One region of the Mesorhizobium sp. M0496 genome, then DNA from elsewhere that is predicted to be linked to it. Evidence: predicted binding sites of a transcription regulator. Region 1 holds the regulator's gene; the other holds the start of a gene.
What was found. The regulator PhoB, encoded in region 1, activates phosphate uptake and scavenging genes when phosphate is short. The targets are predictions, from matches to a motif close to TGTCATNNANCTGTCAT.

Region 2: a site for PhoB is predicted at 2,299-2,315, ahead of NKI73_RS03040 (RNA degradosome polyphosphate kinase). Genes of this name have one in related genera too.

Annotation. Positions count from the first base shown of each region.
Region 1 is NZ_JAMYRC010000034.1:58,859-64,497, forward strand. It holds gene eglC (endo-1,3-1,4-beta-glycanase EglC) at 1-784, opposite strand, end outside; gene phoB (phosphate regulon transcriptional regulator PhoB) at 1,454-2,143, opposite strand; gene phoU (phosphate signaling complex protein PhoU) at 2,163-2,870, opposite strand; gene pstB (phosphate ABC transporter ATP-binding protein PstB) at 2,896-3,699, opposite strand; gene pstA (phosphate ABC transporter permease PstA) at 3,696-4,547, opposite strand; gene pstC (phosphate ABC transporter permease subunit PstC) at 4,551-5,534, opposite strand; gene pstS (phosphate ABC transporter substrate-binding protein PstS) at 5,599-5,639, opposite strand, start outside.
Region 2 is NZ_JAMYRC010000001.1:607,189-612,827, reverse strand. It holds gene NKI73_RS03040 (RNA degradosome polyphosphate kinase) at 1-2,134, opposite strand, end outside; gene NKI73_RS03035 (zinc-finger domain-containing protein) at 2,379-2,624, shown strand; gene NKI73_RS03030 (FAD-dependent monooxygenase) at 2,644-3,885, shown strand; gene NKI73_RS03025 (TIGR02117 family protein) at 4,100-4,768, opposite strand; gene NKI73_RS03020 (amino acid ABC transporter ATP-binding protein) at 4,883-5,632, opposite strand.

The DNA of each region.
Region 1 (5,639 bases):
TATACCACTGCAACTCGCCATTGCTGCTCAACGTGCTGCCGTTCGGCGCTCCCCACCAGAAATTGGAATTCCAGGTGCCGTCCTGCCCGTCCCGAAGGCTCAGCGTGTTGAAATCGTCGGAGAAGGACAAAGTCATGCCGGACTTGTCGATCGGAAGTTCGAACTGGGTGGGCTGCAACTTGTCGATGGTCGTATTCTTGAACACCAGGATCTCGTCGGATCCGAGGTTCAGCATCACGTTCGATTCCACCTGGACCATCTGTGAACGGACGGCATCGAACGAAGTGAAGTCATACCCGTTAAGGCGGACCGCATCGGTCGCACCGAAATCGAAGATAAGATCACTTCCATTTCCTTTGGAGATGGCGAAAGTATCGGCGCCGTCACCACCGATCAGGACATCATTTCCCTTGCCGCCATCCAGCGTCTGATGACCCGATCCGCCCTTGATGATGTTGTCCAACGCATTTCCGAACGCATATCGATTGGCGCCGGTAACGACGAGGTTCTCGAAATTGTCGGGGAGCTTGTAGCTCATCCATGTGTCGATCGTGTCGATCCCTGCCCCGGGATCTTCAACCACCTTATTGTTGGTGGAATAGAGGTGATAGTAGTCGTCGCCGGCGCCACCGTAGATCGTGACATTGACGCCGGTGTCTCCCCAGAAGGAGTCGTTGCCGGAGGTGCCATGCAGTTCTGGCCCGGACCCGGTGGCCGAGAACCAATGAGTGGAAGCGCCGGTGTAGGGAAGGGGGATGCCTTTGGCGTTTAAGACCGTGCTCATCAGAAATCCTTCCTCATGGTGTCCGACCTGGTCAAATCATTCGGCGCAAAGTCCGGCGACCGCTTTCAAAGCAACGTTGCAAAGAACGAGATCGTTCCACGGAATCGTCATTCGATCCGAGATCGTATTGAATATTCGGAGTACACACAATGAATAAAGAGCAGAGAACCTGCTGTAGGTTGAAGTAAATTTAATAAAATTGTGTATTTATGCAAAATACACATCCTATATATAAATTAACTCAAATTAATTCTTGAGTGCGCGGCTTGTTGGTCGGAGTCTGCGGGCAAGATGGCGATGTGACCGACTAATGCGTGTCGCTGGCCGTGCTTCCTGCCGCCAGCCGGGGCACATAGAGAGTTTGGGAGATCGGAGAACGCCAGAAGCTGCCTGTCGCTTTAGCCCAAATGCGGTCATTCGAAAACTGATGGGGATGACCGCTCCTGGCGTCACGTGCTCGCTCCCCATCGATGAGACGAATGCAACATTCCAGCCTTCGCGGCCGTTGGCGACCGCCTGCTAATCGAGTTTTCCTGGTCACGATCTATCGGGACGGAACAGGCACCTAATGCATGTCGCCCAAAAGCGACCTCGGTTTTGGGAAAACGACATGCATAAAAAACAAACACCTAAAGCGCGTCGCCTGAATCCGTTCAACCGCGACGCGCTTTAGTCTTCCCTAATCGCGTAGCCTGCCCCACGAATGGTCCGGATGACATCGGGCATGCGGCCATTGTTGACCGCCTTGCGCAGTCGGCCGACATGCACGTCGACCGTGCGCTCGTCGATGTAGATCGTCTCGCCCCAGACATTGTCGAGCAGCTGGCTGCGCGAGAACACGCGGCCGGGATGGCGCATCATGAATTCGAGCAGGCGGAATTCGGTCGGTCCGAGCCGAATCTCGCTCTTCTTGCGATAGACCCGGTGCGATTCACGATCGAGCACGATGTCGCCGACCTTGAGCACGCTGGACAGCACTTCCGGCTTGGCGCGGCGCAACAGCGCCTTGACCCTGGCCATGAACTCCGGTGTCGAGAACGGCTTGACCAGATAATCGTCGGCGCCGGTCGAGAGGCCGCGCACGCGGTCGCTCTCCTCGCCGCGCGCGGTCAGCATGATGATCGGCAGCCGCTCGGTCTCGGAACGCATTCGCAGGCGCCGGCAGAGTTCGATGCCGGAAACCGCCGGCACCATCCAGTCGAGCACCAGAAGGTCGGGAACGTTCTCCTGCAGCCGGATCTCGGCCTCGTCGCCGCGCGTCACCACCTCGACCTGGTAACCTTCGGACTCCAGATTATAGCGGAGCAGCACGCCTAGCGGCTCCTCGTCCTCCACCACCATGATGCGTGGCGCGATCATCGGCTGGTCACCCCTGTCATCATGCCGCCGGCGCGGACATTGCCGTCTCGTCCTGCTTCGGACGATTGGCGGGCAGCTGCGTACCGGTCAAAACATAATAGGCATTTTCGGCGATGTTGGTCACGTGGTCGCCGATGCGCTCGAGGTTCTTGGCGCAGAACAACAGATGCGTGCACGCCGTGATGTTGCGGGGATCTTCCATCATGTAGGTCAGCAGTTCGCGGAACACCGACGTGTACTTGACATCGATGCGCTCGTCGTCGGCGCGTAGTTTTGCCAACGCCTCGGCGTCGCGGGCAGCATATTCCTCGATGACGCCCTGCACCTGGATCAACACCAGTTGCGCCATTCCATCGATCGAGTGCGAAAGGTCGCGCGGCGTAACGCTGAGGCCGACAGTGCCGACGCGCTTGGCGATGTTTTTGGCAAGGTCGCCGATGCGTTCGAGATCGCCGGCCATGCGGATCGAACCGACGACATGGCGCAGATCGTCGGCCATCGGCTGCCGCTTGGCGATCAACGTGATGGCGCGATCGTCGAGCTCGCGCTGACGCGCATCCATGATGGCGTCGTCGGAGACGACACGCTGTGCCAGCGCGTTGTCGGAATTCAAAAGCGCCTTGGTCGCACCGCCGACCATCGAGCTGGCGAGATCGCCCATGTCGCTGATGAGCCTGCTGATCTGACCGAGATCCTCGTCGAAAGAAGCGACTGTGTGTTCGCTCATGATCCTGTCCCTCGTATGCCTGAACTCAGCCGAATCGGCCGGTGATATAATCCTGCGTGCGCTTCTCGCGGGGCGACGTGAAGATCTTCTCGGTGCGGTCGAACTCGACCAGCTCGCCCAGATACATGAAGGCCGTCTGCTTCGACACGCGCGCCGCCTGCTGCATGTTGTGGGTGACGATGACGATCGTGTAGTCGGCTTGCAACTCGTCGATCAGCTCCTCGATCTTGGCGGTCGACAGCGGATCGAGCGCCGAGGCCGGCTCGTCGAGCAGGATGACTTCCGGCTTCACCGCCACGGTACGGGCGATGCAGAGCCGCTGCTGCTGGCCGCCGGAGAGGCTGAGGCCGCTGGCGTTGAGCTTGTCCTTGACCTCGGTCCAGAGTGCTGCCCGCTTCAGCGCCTGCTCGACGCGACCGTCCATCTCGGACTTGCTGAGCTTCTCATAGAGCCTGACGCCGAAAGCGATGTTTTCATAGATCGACATCGGAAATGGTGTCGGTTTCTGGAACACCATGCCGATCTTGGTCCGCAAAAGGTTGAGATCCTGCGAGCGGTCGAGAACGTTCTGGCCGTCGAGCAGCACCTGACCTTCGGCGGTCTGCTTGGGATAGAGCTCGTAGATGCGGTTGAAGACGCGCAGCAGCGTCGACTTCCCGCAGCCCGAAGGCCCGATGAAAGCGGTGACGCTGCGCTCCGGCAAGGACAGCGTGATGTCCTTCAGCGCCTTCGACTGGCCGTAGTAGAAGTTGAGGTTCTTGACCTCGATCTTGGCCTTGGCGGTGGCCTCGGCGGCGATCGTCATGTCTGGAGACAACATCTGGCTCATTTGTCCTCTCTGCGTCCGGTCAGGCTGCGAGCAACGATGCTGAGCGCGAGAACCGTCAATGTGATGATGAGTGCGCCGGTCCAGGCCAGTTGCTGCCATTCCTCGTAAGGGCTGAGAGCGAACTGGAAGATGGTGACAGGCAGGCTGGCCATCGGCGCGTTGAGATTGCTCGACCAGAACTGGTTGTTGAGCGCCGTGAAGAGCAGTGGCGCCGTCTCGCCGGAGATACGGGCTATCGACAGCAATATACCGGTGACGATACCGGAAAGCGCGGCGCGGTAGGCGACCGACTTGATGACCACCCAGCGCGGCGCGCCGATCGCGGTGCCGGCTTCGCGCAAGGCGTTCGGTACCAGGTTGAGCATGTCTTCGGTGGTACGCACGACGACCGGAATGACGAGGATGGCGAGCGCGACAGCACCGGCGATTGCCGAGAAATGCCCCATCGGCCGCACCATCAGTTCGTAGACGAACAGGCCGATGATGATCGACGGCGCCGACAACAGGATGTCGTTGATGAAGCGCACCACGGTGGTCAGCTTGGAAAAGCGACCATATTCGGCCATGTAGGTGCCGGCCAGCACGCCGATCGGCGTACCTACGATGACGGCGATGATCGTCATCACCACGCTGCCATAGATGGCGTTGAGCAGGCCGCCAGCGTCGCCGGGCGGCGGCGTCATCTGCGTGAAGACGTCAAGGGACAGGCCGGCGGCGCCCTTGTAAACCAGCGCGCCAAGGATGAGCGCCAGCCAGGCAAGTCCGATGCCCGCCGCGGTGACGCACAGCGTCATCATGACGGCATTCTTCCTCTTGCGGCTCTGGTGAAGCGATGTGGCTGTCGACATCGGTCAGGCTCCGGTGCGGGCATCGATGCGCATCAGCATGTAGCGGGCGATGGCAAGGATCAGGAAGGTGATGACGAACAGGATCAGGCCGAGCGCCACCAGCGAAGACGTGTAGAGGTCGCCGACAGCTTCGGTGAACTCATTGGCGATGGTCGCGGAGATCGTCGTTGCCGGCGCGAACAGCGAGGTCGAGATGCGGTGCGCGTTGCCGATGACGAAGGTCACCGCCATGGTTTCGCCGAGCGCGCGGCCAAGGCCGAGCATGACGCCGCCCATGATGCCGATCCTGGTGTAGGGAATGACCACGCGGCGGGTCACTTCCCAGGTTGTGCAGCCGATGCCGTAGGCCGATTCCTTCAGCACCGGCGGCACCGTGTCGAAGACGTCCTTGGTGATCGAGGTGATGAAGGGCAGCACCATGATGGCAAGGATCAGCGACGAGGTCAGCAGGCCAATGCCGTAGGGCGGACCGGCAAACAGGCTGCTGAGGCCGGGAATGCCGTGGAAAACGCCGATGATAAAGGGCTGCACCGTCGTCTGCAGGAACGGCGCCAGCACGAACAGGCCCCAGATGCCGTAGATGATCGAGGGGATGCCGGCGAGCAGCTCCACCGCCATGCCGATCGGCCGCCGCAGCGGGCGTGGGCAAAGTTCGGTCAGAAAGATGGCGATGCCGATGCCGAGCGGCACGGCAATCAGGATGGCGATGGCGGAGGTGATGATGGTGCCGTAGATCGGCGCCAGCGCGCCGAACTTCTCTGTCACCGGGTTCCAGCTTTCGCTGGTCAGGAAGGAGAAGCCGAAGGTCGACAGGGCTTGCCAGGAACCGGCAAAAAGCGAGATCGCAACGCCGCCAAGCAGGACCAGCACCAATATGGCGGCAGCCCGGGTCATTCCGTGGAAGATCGCGTCAGTCAGCGCGAATCGTCTGACAATCGCGTCGCGCGAACCTCGAATGGCTGGCAAGGCTTCCTGGACAGCGCTCATGTGAAGCTCGGCTCTTTGAGTTGAGGAAAAGGAGCGCCGCGGCGCGGCGCTCCTTCAAAGGAAGTTACTCGCCGGCGTAGACGGGCTTGCCGTCGGCCTGGATAT
Region 2 (5,639 bases), on a different contig from region 1:
TCAGCGCGTCACCCCGTCCCGACAGGCTCGGATTGGTCATGAAATATTCCTGCGCGTTGAACGGTTCCTCACCCTCTTCCAGCACCACGCGCCGGGAGGTTCCATCAGCCAATACGTCGAAACTTTGCTGATTGTCCATGATGTTGCCCAGCATGATCTGGCCAAGGATCTGTTCATGCACAGTTGGATTGGTGATCGGCACCATGGTCTCGACGCGGCGGTCGAGATTGCGCGGCATGAGGTCCGCCGAAGAGATGTAGACGATCGCCTCGTCCGACGGCAGGCCGTGGCCGTTGCCGAAGCAATAGATGCGGCTGTGCTCGAGAAAGCGGCCGACGATCGATTTGACACGGATGTTTTCCGACAGGCCCGGAACCTGCGGCCGCAGGCAGCAGATGCCGCGCACGACAAGGTCGATCTCGACGCCGGCGCGGCTGGCATCGTAGAGCGCGTCGATGATGATCGGATCGACGAGCGCGTTCATCTTCATCCAGATGCGCGCCGGCTTGCCTTCCACAGCATAGGCAATCTCGTCGGCAATATGCTTCAAGATGCGGCTTCTCAGCGTGAACGGCGAGATCGCCAGGCGCATTTCATCCGTCGGTTCGGCATAGCCGGTGATGAAATTGAAGAGCTGGGCGACATCGCGCGCAATCGTCGGATCGGTGGTGAAGAAGGACAGGTCGGTGTAGATGCGCGCGGTCACCGGATGGTAGTTGCCGGTGCCAAGATGCACATAGTTGCGCAATTTGCCGTCCTCGCGCCGCACCACCAGCGACATTTTCGCATGTGTCTTCAGTTCGAGAAAGCCGAACACGACCTGCACGCCGGCACGCTCCAGGTCGCGCGCCCAGCGGATGTTGGCTTCCTCGTCGAAGCGCGCCTTGAGTTCGACCAGCGCTGTGACCGACTTGCCGGCCTCGGCCGCGTCGACCAGCGCGCGCACGATCGGGCTGTCATTGGAGGTGCGGTAAAGCGTCTGCTTGATCGCCACCACTTCCGGGTCGGCCATCGCCTGGCGCAGGAACTGCACCACCACATCGAAGGATTCATACGGATGATGGACGACGATGTCCTTCTCGCGGATGGCGGCAAAACAGTCGCCGCCATGCTCGCGGATACGCTCGGGAAAGCGCGGATTGTAGGGGGTGAATTTGAGATCGTCGCGGGGAACGGCGACGATTTCGGAAATCTGGCTGAGCGCCAGCGGACCGGTCAAGACGCTGATGCGGCTTGACGAGACACCAAGCTCGCCGGCGACGAAGTCGCGTAGTTCCGCCGGCATCAGTATGTCGAACTCGATCCGGATCACCGAACCGCGGCGGCGGCGCTTCAGCGCCGTCTCGAACAGGCGCACGAGATCTTCCGACTCCTCCTCGACCTCGATATCGCTATCCCGGATGATGCGGAATGTGCCGGAGCCCTTGACCTCGTAGCCGGGAAAGAGCTTGCCGATATAAAGGCCGACCGCCTCTTCCAGCGGGATGAAGCGGACATGGCGTTTGCGGTCCGGCAGACGGATGAAGCGCTTCAGCGCCACCGGCAGGCGCAGCAGCGCGCTCATCTCTTCGCCGTTCTTGCGATGGCGCAATTGCAGCGCCATCGAGAAGCCGAGATTGGGGATGAACGGGAACGGGTGCGCCGGGTCGATCGACAGCGGGGTCAGCACTGGAAACACCTGCTCCTGGAAATGGTCTTCCAGCCAGATTTTCTCGTCCTTGGTCAGCGCATCGCGGGTGATGGTCTCGATGCCCTCCTTGTTGAGCAGCACCGTGAGTTCAGACAGGCTCTTCTGCTGGTCTTCCTGCAGCCGCTCGACCTCGCGCAGCAGTTGTTCCAGCTGCTGTTCGGGAGTGCGCCCGTCAGGGCTTTTCAGCACGATGCCTTCGCGCACCTGGCCGGCGAGCCCGGCGACGCGCACCATGAAGAACTCGTCGAGATTGGCGGCCGAGATCGACAGGAAGCGGACACGCTCGAGCAGCGGATGATTGAGGTTCAGCGATTCTTCGAGAACGCGCCGGTTGAACTGCAGCCAGGAAAACTCGCGATTGACGAAACGATCGGGATTGCCGCCTTCCGGGCTTGCCGCCTCGACGTTGATGAATTCGCTCTGCACCGGCTTCAATTCGTTCATATTCCGCTCTTCCACACCGTCTGCCGGCTAGGGCGCCGCACGTCCTCCAGGACTCGCAAAGGACGCTCTACCACTCCAAGGCGACGCATGATCCTTTCCGAAAACCGAAGTCGGTTTTCCGGGTCATGCGTTAACCGGCTTAACTTATCCTCTGACAGGCTTTTGCGACAGTTTCATTTCATCGAACTTGCAAAGAGGCCTGTTATGATCCAGATGCAGAAGAGACTGCGTTAAGGAGACGACGATGGCAGGCGGTTCCATTCCCCATTTCCAGAACGATGCGGGCTACCCGGCTATCGACATCGGCGTCAAGGAATTCATGTGCACGGGCGCCAACCCGCCTTTCGATCACCCGCATGTGTTTCTCGACATGGGCGACGACAACGAAAAAGTCTGCCCGTATTGCTCGACGCTGTACCGCTATTCGCCCAAGCTGAAGGCTACGGAAACGCTGCCGGCCGGTTGCATCTATATCGACCAGGCCGCCTGATTCCTTCGCGACAAACCCGATGAACGAAACACGCTCCCGGCAGGTCGTCATCGCCGGGGCGGGCGTCGCCGGGCTGACCGCAGCGCTTGCTTTCGCCAAACGCGGCTATTCCGTGCAGGTGTTCGAACAGGCGCAGCGCCTGGAGGCGGTAGGCGCTGGCCTCCAGCTTTCTCCCAATGCGACGCGCATCCTTGGCCAGCTTGGCGTGCTCGACCGGCTGCTGCCGGCAGCGGTGCGGCCGGAAGCCGTGGTCTTGAAGGACGCCGCGACACTGTGCGAACTGGCACGCGTGCCGTTGGGGCAAGCCGCCGAGACGCGCTGGCAGGCGCCCTATCTCGTTGCTCACAGGGCCGATCTGCAGAGCGCACTGATGGCGCGCGTTGCCGAGATGCCGGATATCCATCTCACCACCGGCGCCCGCATCGGCAGCGTTGCCACCGGCACCCATGGCATCACGGCGACGGCCGAGATCGACGGCAGAACCATTACGGCCGGGGGCTTCCTGCTGGTCGGCGCCGATGGCGTCTGGTCCTCGGTGCGCGGGCTTGTCGATTCGGCCAAGGGGACTGCCTCGCCAAGAAGCCGCTTTTCCGGCGAACTGGCCTGGCGCACGACCATTGCCGCGCAGAGTGCCGCCGGGCATGCATTCGCAGCGATCGGCGCCCCGGACTGCGTCACCACTTTCCTGCACCCAGGCTTCCATATGGTCGCCTATCCCGTCAGCAAGGGTGACGCCTTCAATCTCGTCGCCTTCATCAGGGGCGAACGCATTGCCGAAGGCTGGTCCGGCCATGCCGACCCCGGCATCCTCGCCGGCGCAGTGCGCGGCACCGCGCCCGGCCTCGCAAGACTGGTGGAAATGACTGGCCCGTGGCTGACCTGGCCGCTCCATACGGTCGACCAGAACCAACCCTGGACAACGCCGGACGGCATCGCGCTGATCGGCGACGCCGCGCATGCGATGACGCCGTTCGCGGCGCAAGGCGCGGCGATGGCGATCGAGGATGCGGCGACACTTGCCGGTATCATTGCCGACTCCCCTGCCGATCCGCCACAGAGCCTGCTAATCTGGGAGAACCTGCGGCGGCCGCGCGTCGCCAGGGTCGCACGCCGCGGCGCCATCAACCGCCTTGCCTGGCATGCCGCGGGCCCAGTGGCGATCGCGCGCAACCTGTTCCTGAAAATCCGCTCGCCGGAAAAACTCGCGGCGGATTTGGACTGGCTCTATGGGTGGTCAGCGGAGGCTGTTGTCAGGCGTTGACAGGCCGGCGGGACAGCGCCCCCCTCTGTCCTGCCGGACATCTCCCCCACGAGGGGGGAGATCGGCCGGCACCGCCGATTTCGCCAATCTCGAACATTGTAGAAAAGAGCGGGGCGCCGAAACCGCCAATCTCCCCCCTCGTGGGGGAGATGTCCGGCAGGACAGAGGGGGGCGCGAAGGAACGCGACGCTTGCCAATTCGCGGAATGCCCACGCTAATTATACAGCCGCATCGACAGGCCGAGCGATACCGGCAGCGGGTTCCACCAGCCCGTGCGCAGGCCGGCGGTGCGCAACGCCGCCGCGGTCCAGGTGTTGCAGCCGACTAGCGCGTTGAAATGGCCATTGGCTTCGTAGAAGCCATCGAACCTGGAATAGGCCGCGTCCGGAACAAGGATCGGACCCTTCGGCTCCCGCTGGAAACTCGCATCGATGAAATCGAGCAGCGCCGCGAAGCGCTCCTCGCCGATATCGAAGCCGGCAATGTTGGGACGCCCTTCGTCGATGTCGCCGGCGACATCGACATGCACGACCGACGCGTCGAGGGTCAGTGCCTTCATCACCGGCACCGCCTTCAACTCAGACCATGTCGGCGTCTCCAGATAGAAGGCGCGGCCGCCCCAGCCAAAGACGATGTAGCGGACCTGCGGACTGTCGGCCGGTATGCCGGCGTCGACCAGGAAGTGGAAGCGCTGGCGCACGGTATCGTCGACCGGGATGGCGATGTCCGTGTGGATCGGGTTCTTCAGCACCAGGATGCGGTGCGTGTCGGCGGGTGCTGCGGCGGCCGGCCGCCACAGCGGCCGCGGAACGAGAGCGCCCATCGTCACAGCGAGCGCAATGACGATCAGCAGAAGACCTAGAAAACGTTCCAGCCTTTTCATGATTGGCGGCCCCTGCAAACGCGTCCCGGCGCCACGAGCCGCCCGCCTTCTGCTCATCCATACGCAAAAAAGCCCGGCACTGTTTCAGCCGGGCTCTTTGTGATCATCGGAAGACTAGTGCAGGATCTGCGACAGGAACAGCTTTGTGCGCTCGTGGCGCGGGTGGTCGAAGAACTCGGCCGGCGTGTTCTGCTCGACGATCTGGCCCTGATCCATGAAGATCACGCGGTTGGCGACCTTGCGGGCAAAGCCCATCTCATGGGTGACGCACAGCATGGTCATGCCTTCTTCGGCGAGCCCGACCATCGTCTCCAGCACTTCCTTGATCATTTCCGGATCGAGCGCCGAGGTCGGCTCATCGAACAGCATGATGCGCGGGTTCATGCACAGCGAGCGGGCGATGGCCACGCGCTGCTGCTGGCCGCCGGACAGCTGGCCGGGATATTTGTGGGCCTGTTCCGGGATCTTGACGCGCTTGAGGAAATGCATGGCGATTTCCTCGGCCTGCTTCTTCGGTGTCTTGCGCACCCAGATCGGCGCCAGCGTGCAGTTCTCCAGGATGGTCAGATGCGGGAACAGGTTGAAGTGCTGGAACACCATGCCGACCTCGCGGCGCACCTCGTCGATCTTCTTGAGATCGTTGGTCAATTCCTTGCCGTCGACGATGATCTTGCCCTTCTGGTGCTCTTCCAGACGGTTGATGCAGCGGATCATCGTCGATTTGCCGGAGCCCGAAGGGCCGCAGATGACGATACGCTCGCCGCGCATCACTTTCAGATTGATGTCCTTGAGCACATGGAACTCGCCATACCATTTGTGCATGGCGATGATGTCGATGGCGACATCGGTGGTGGAAATCTGCATCTTGGCG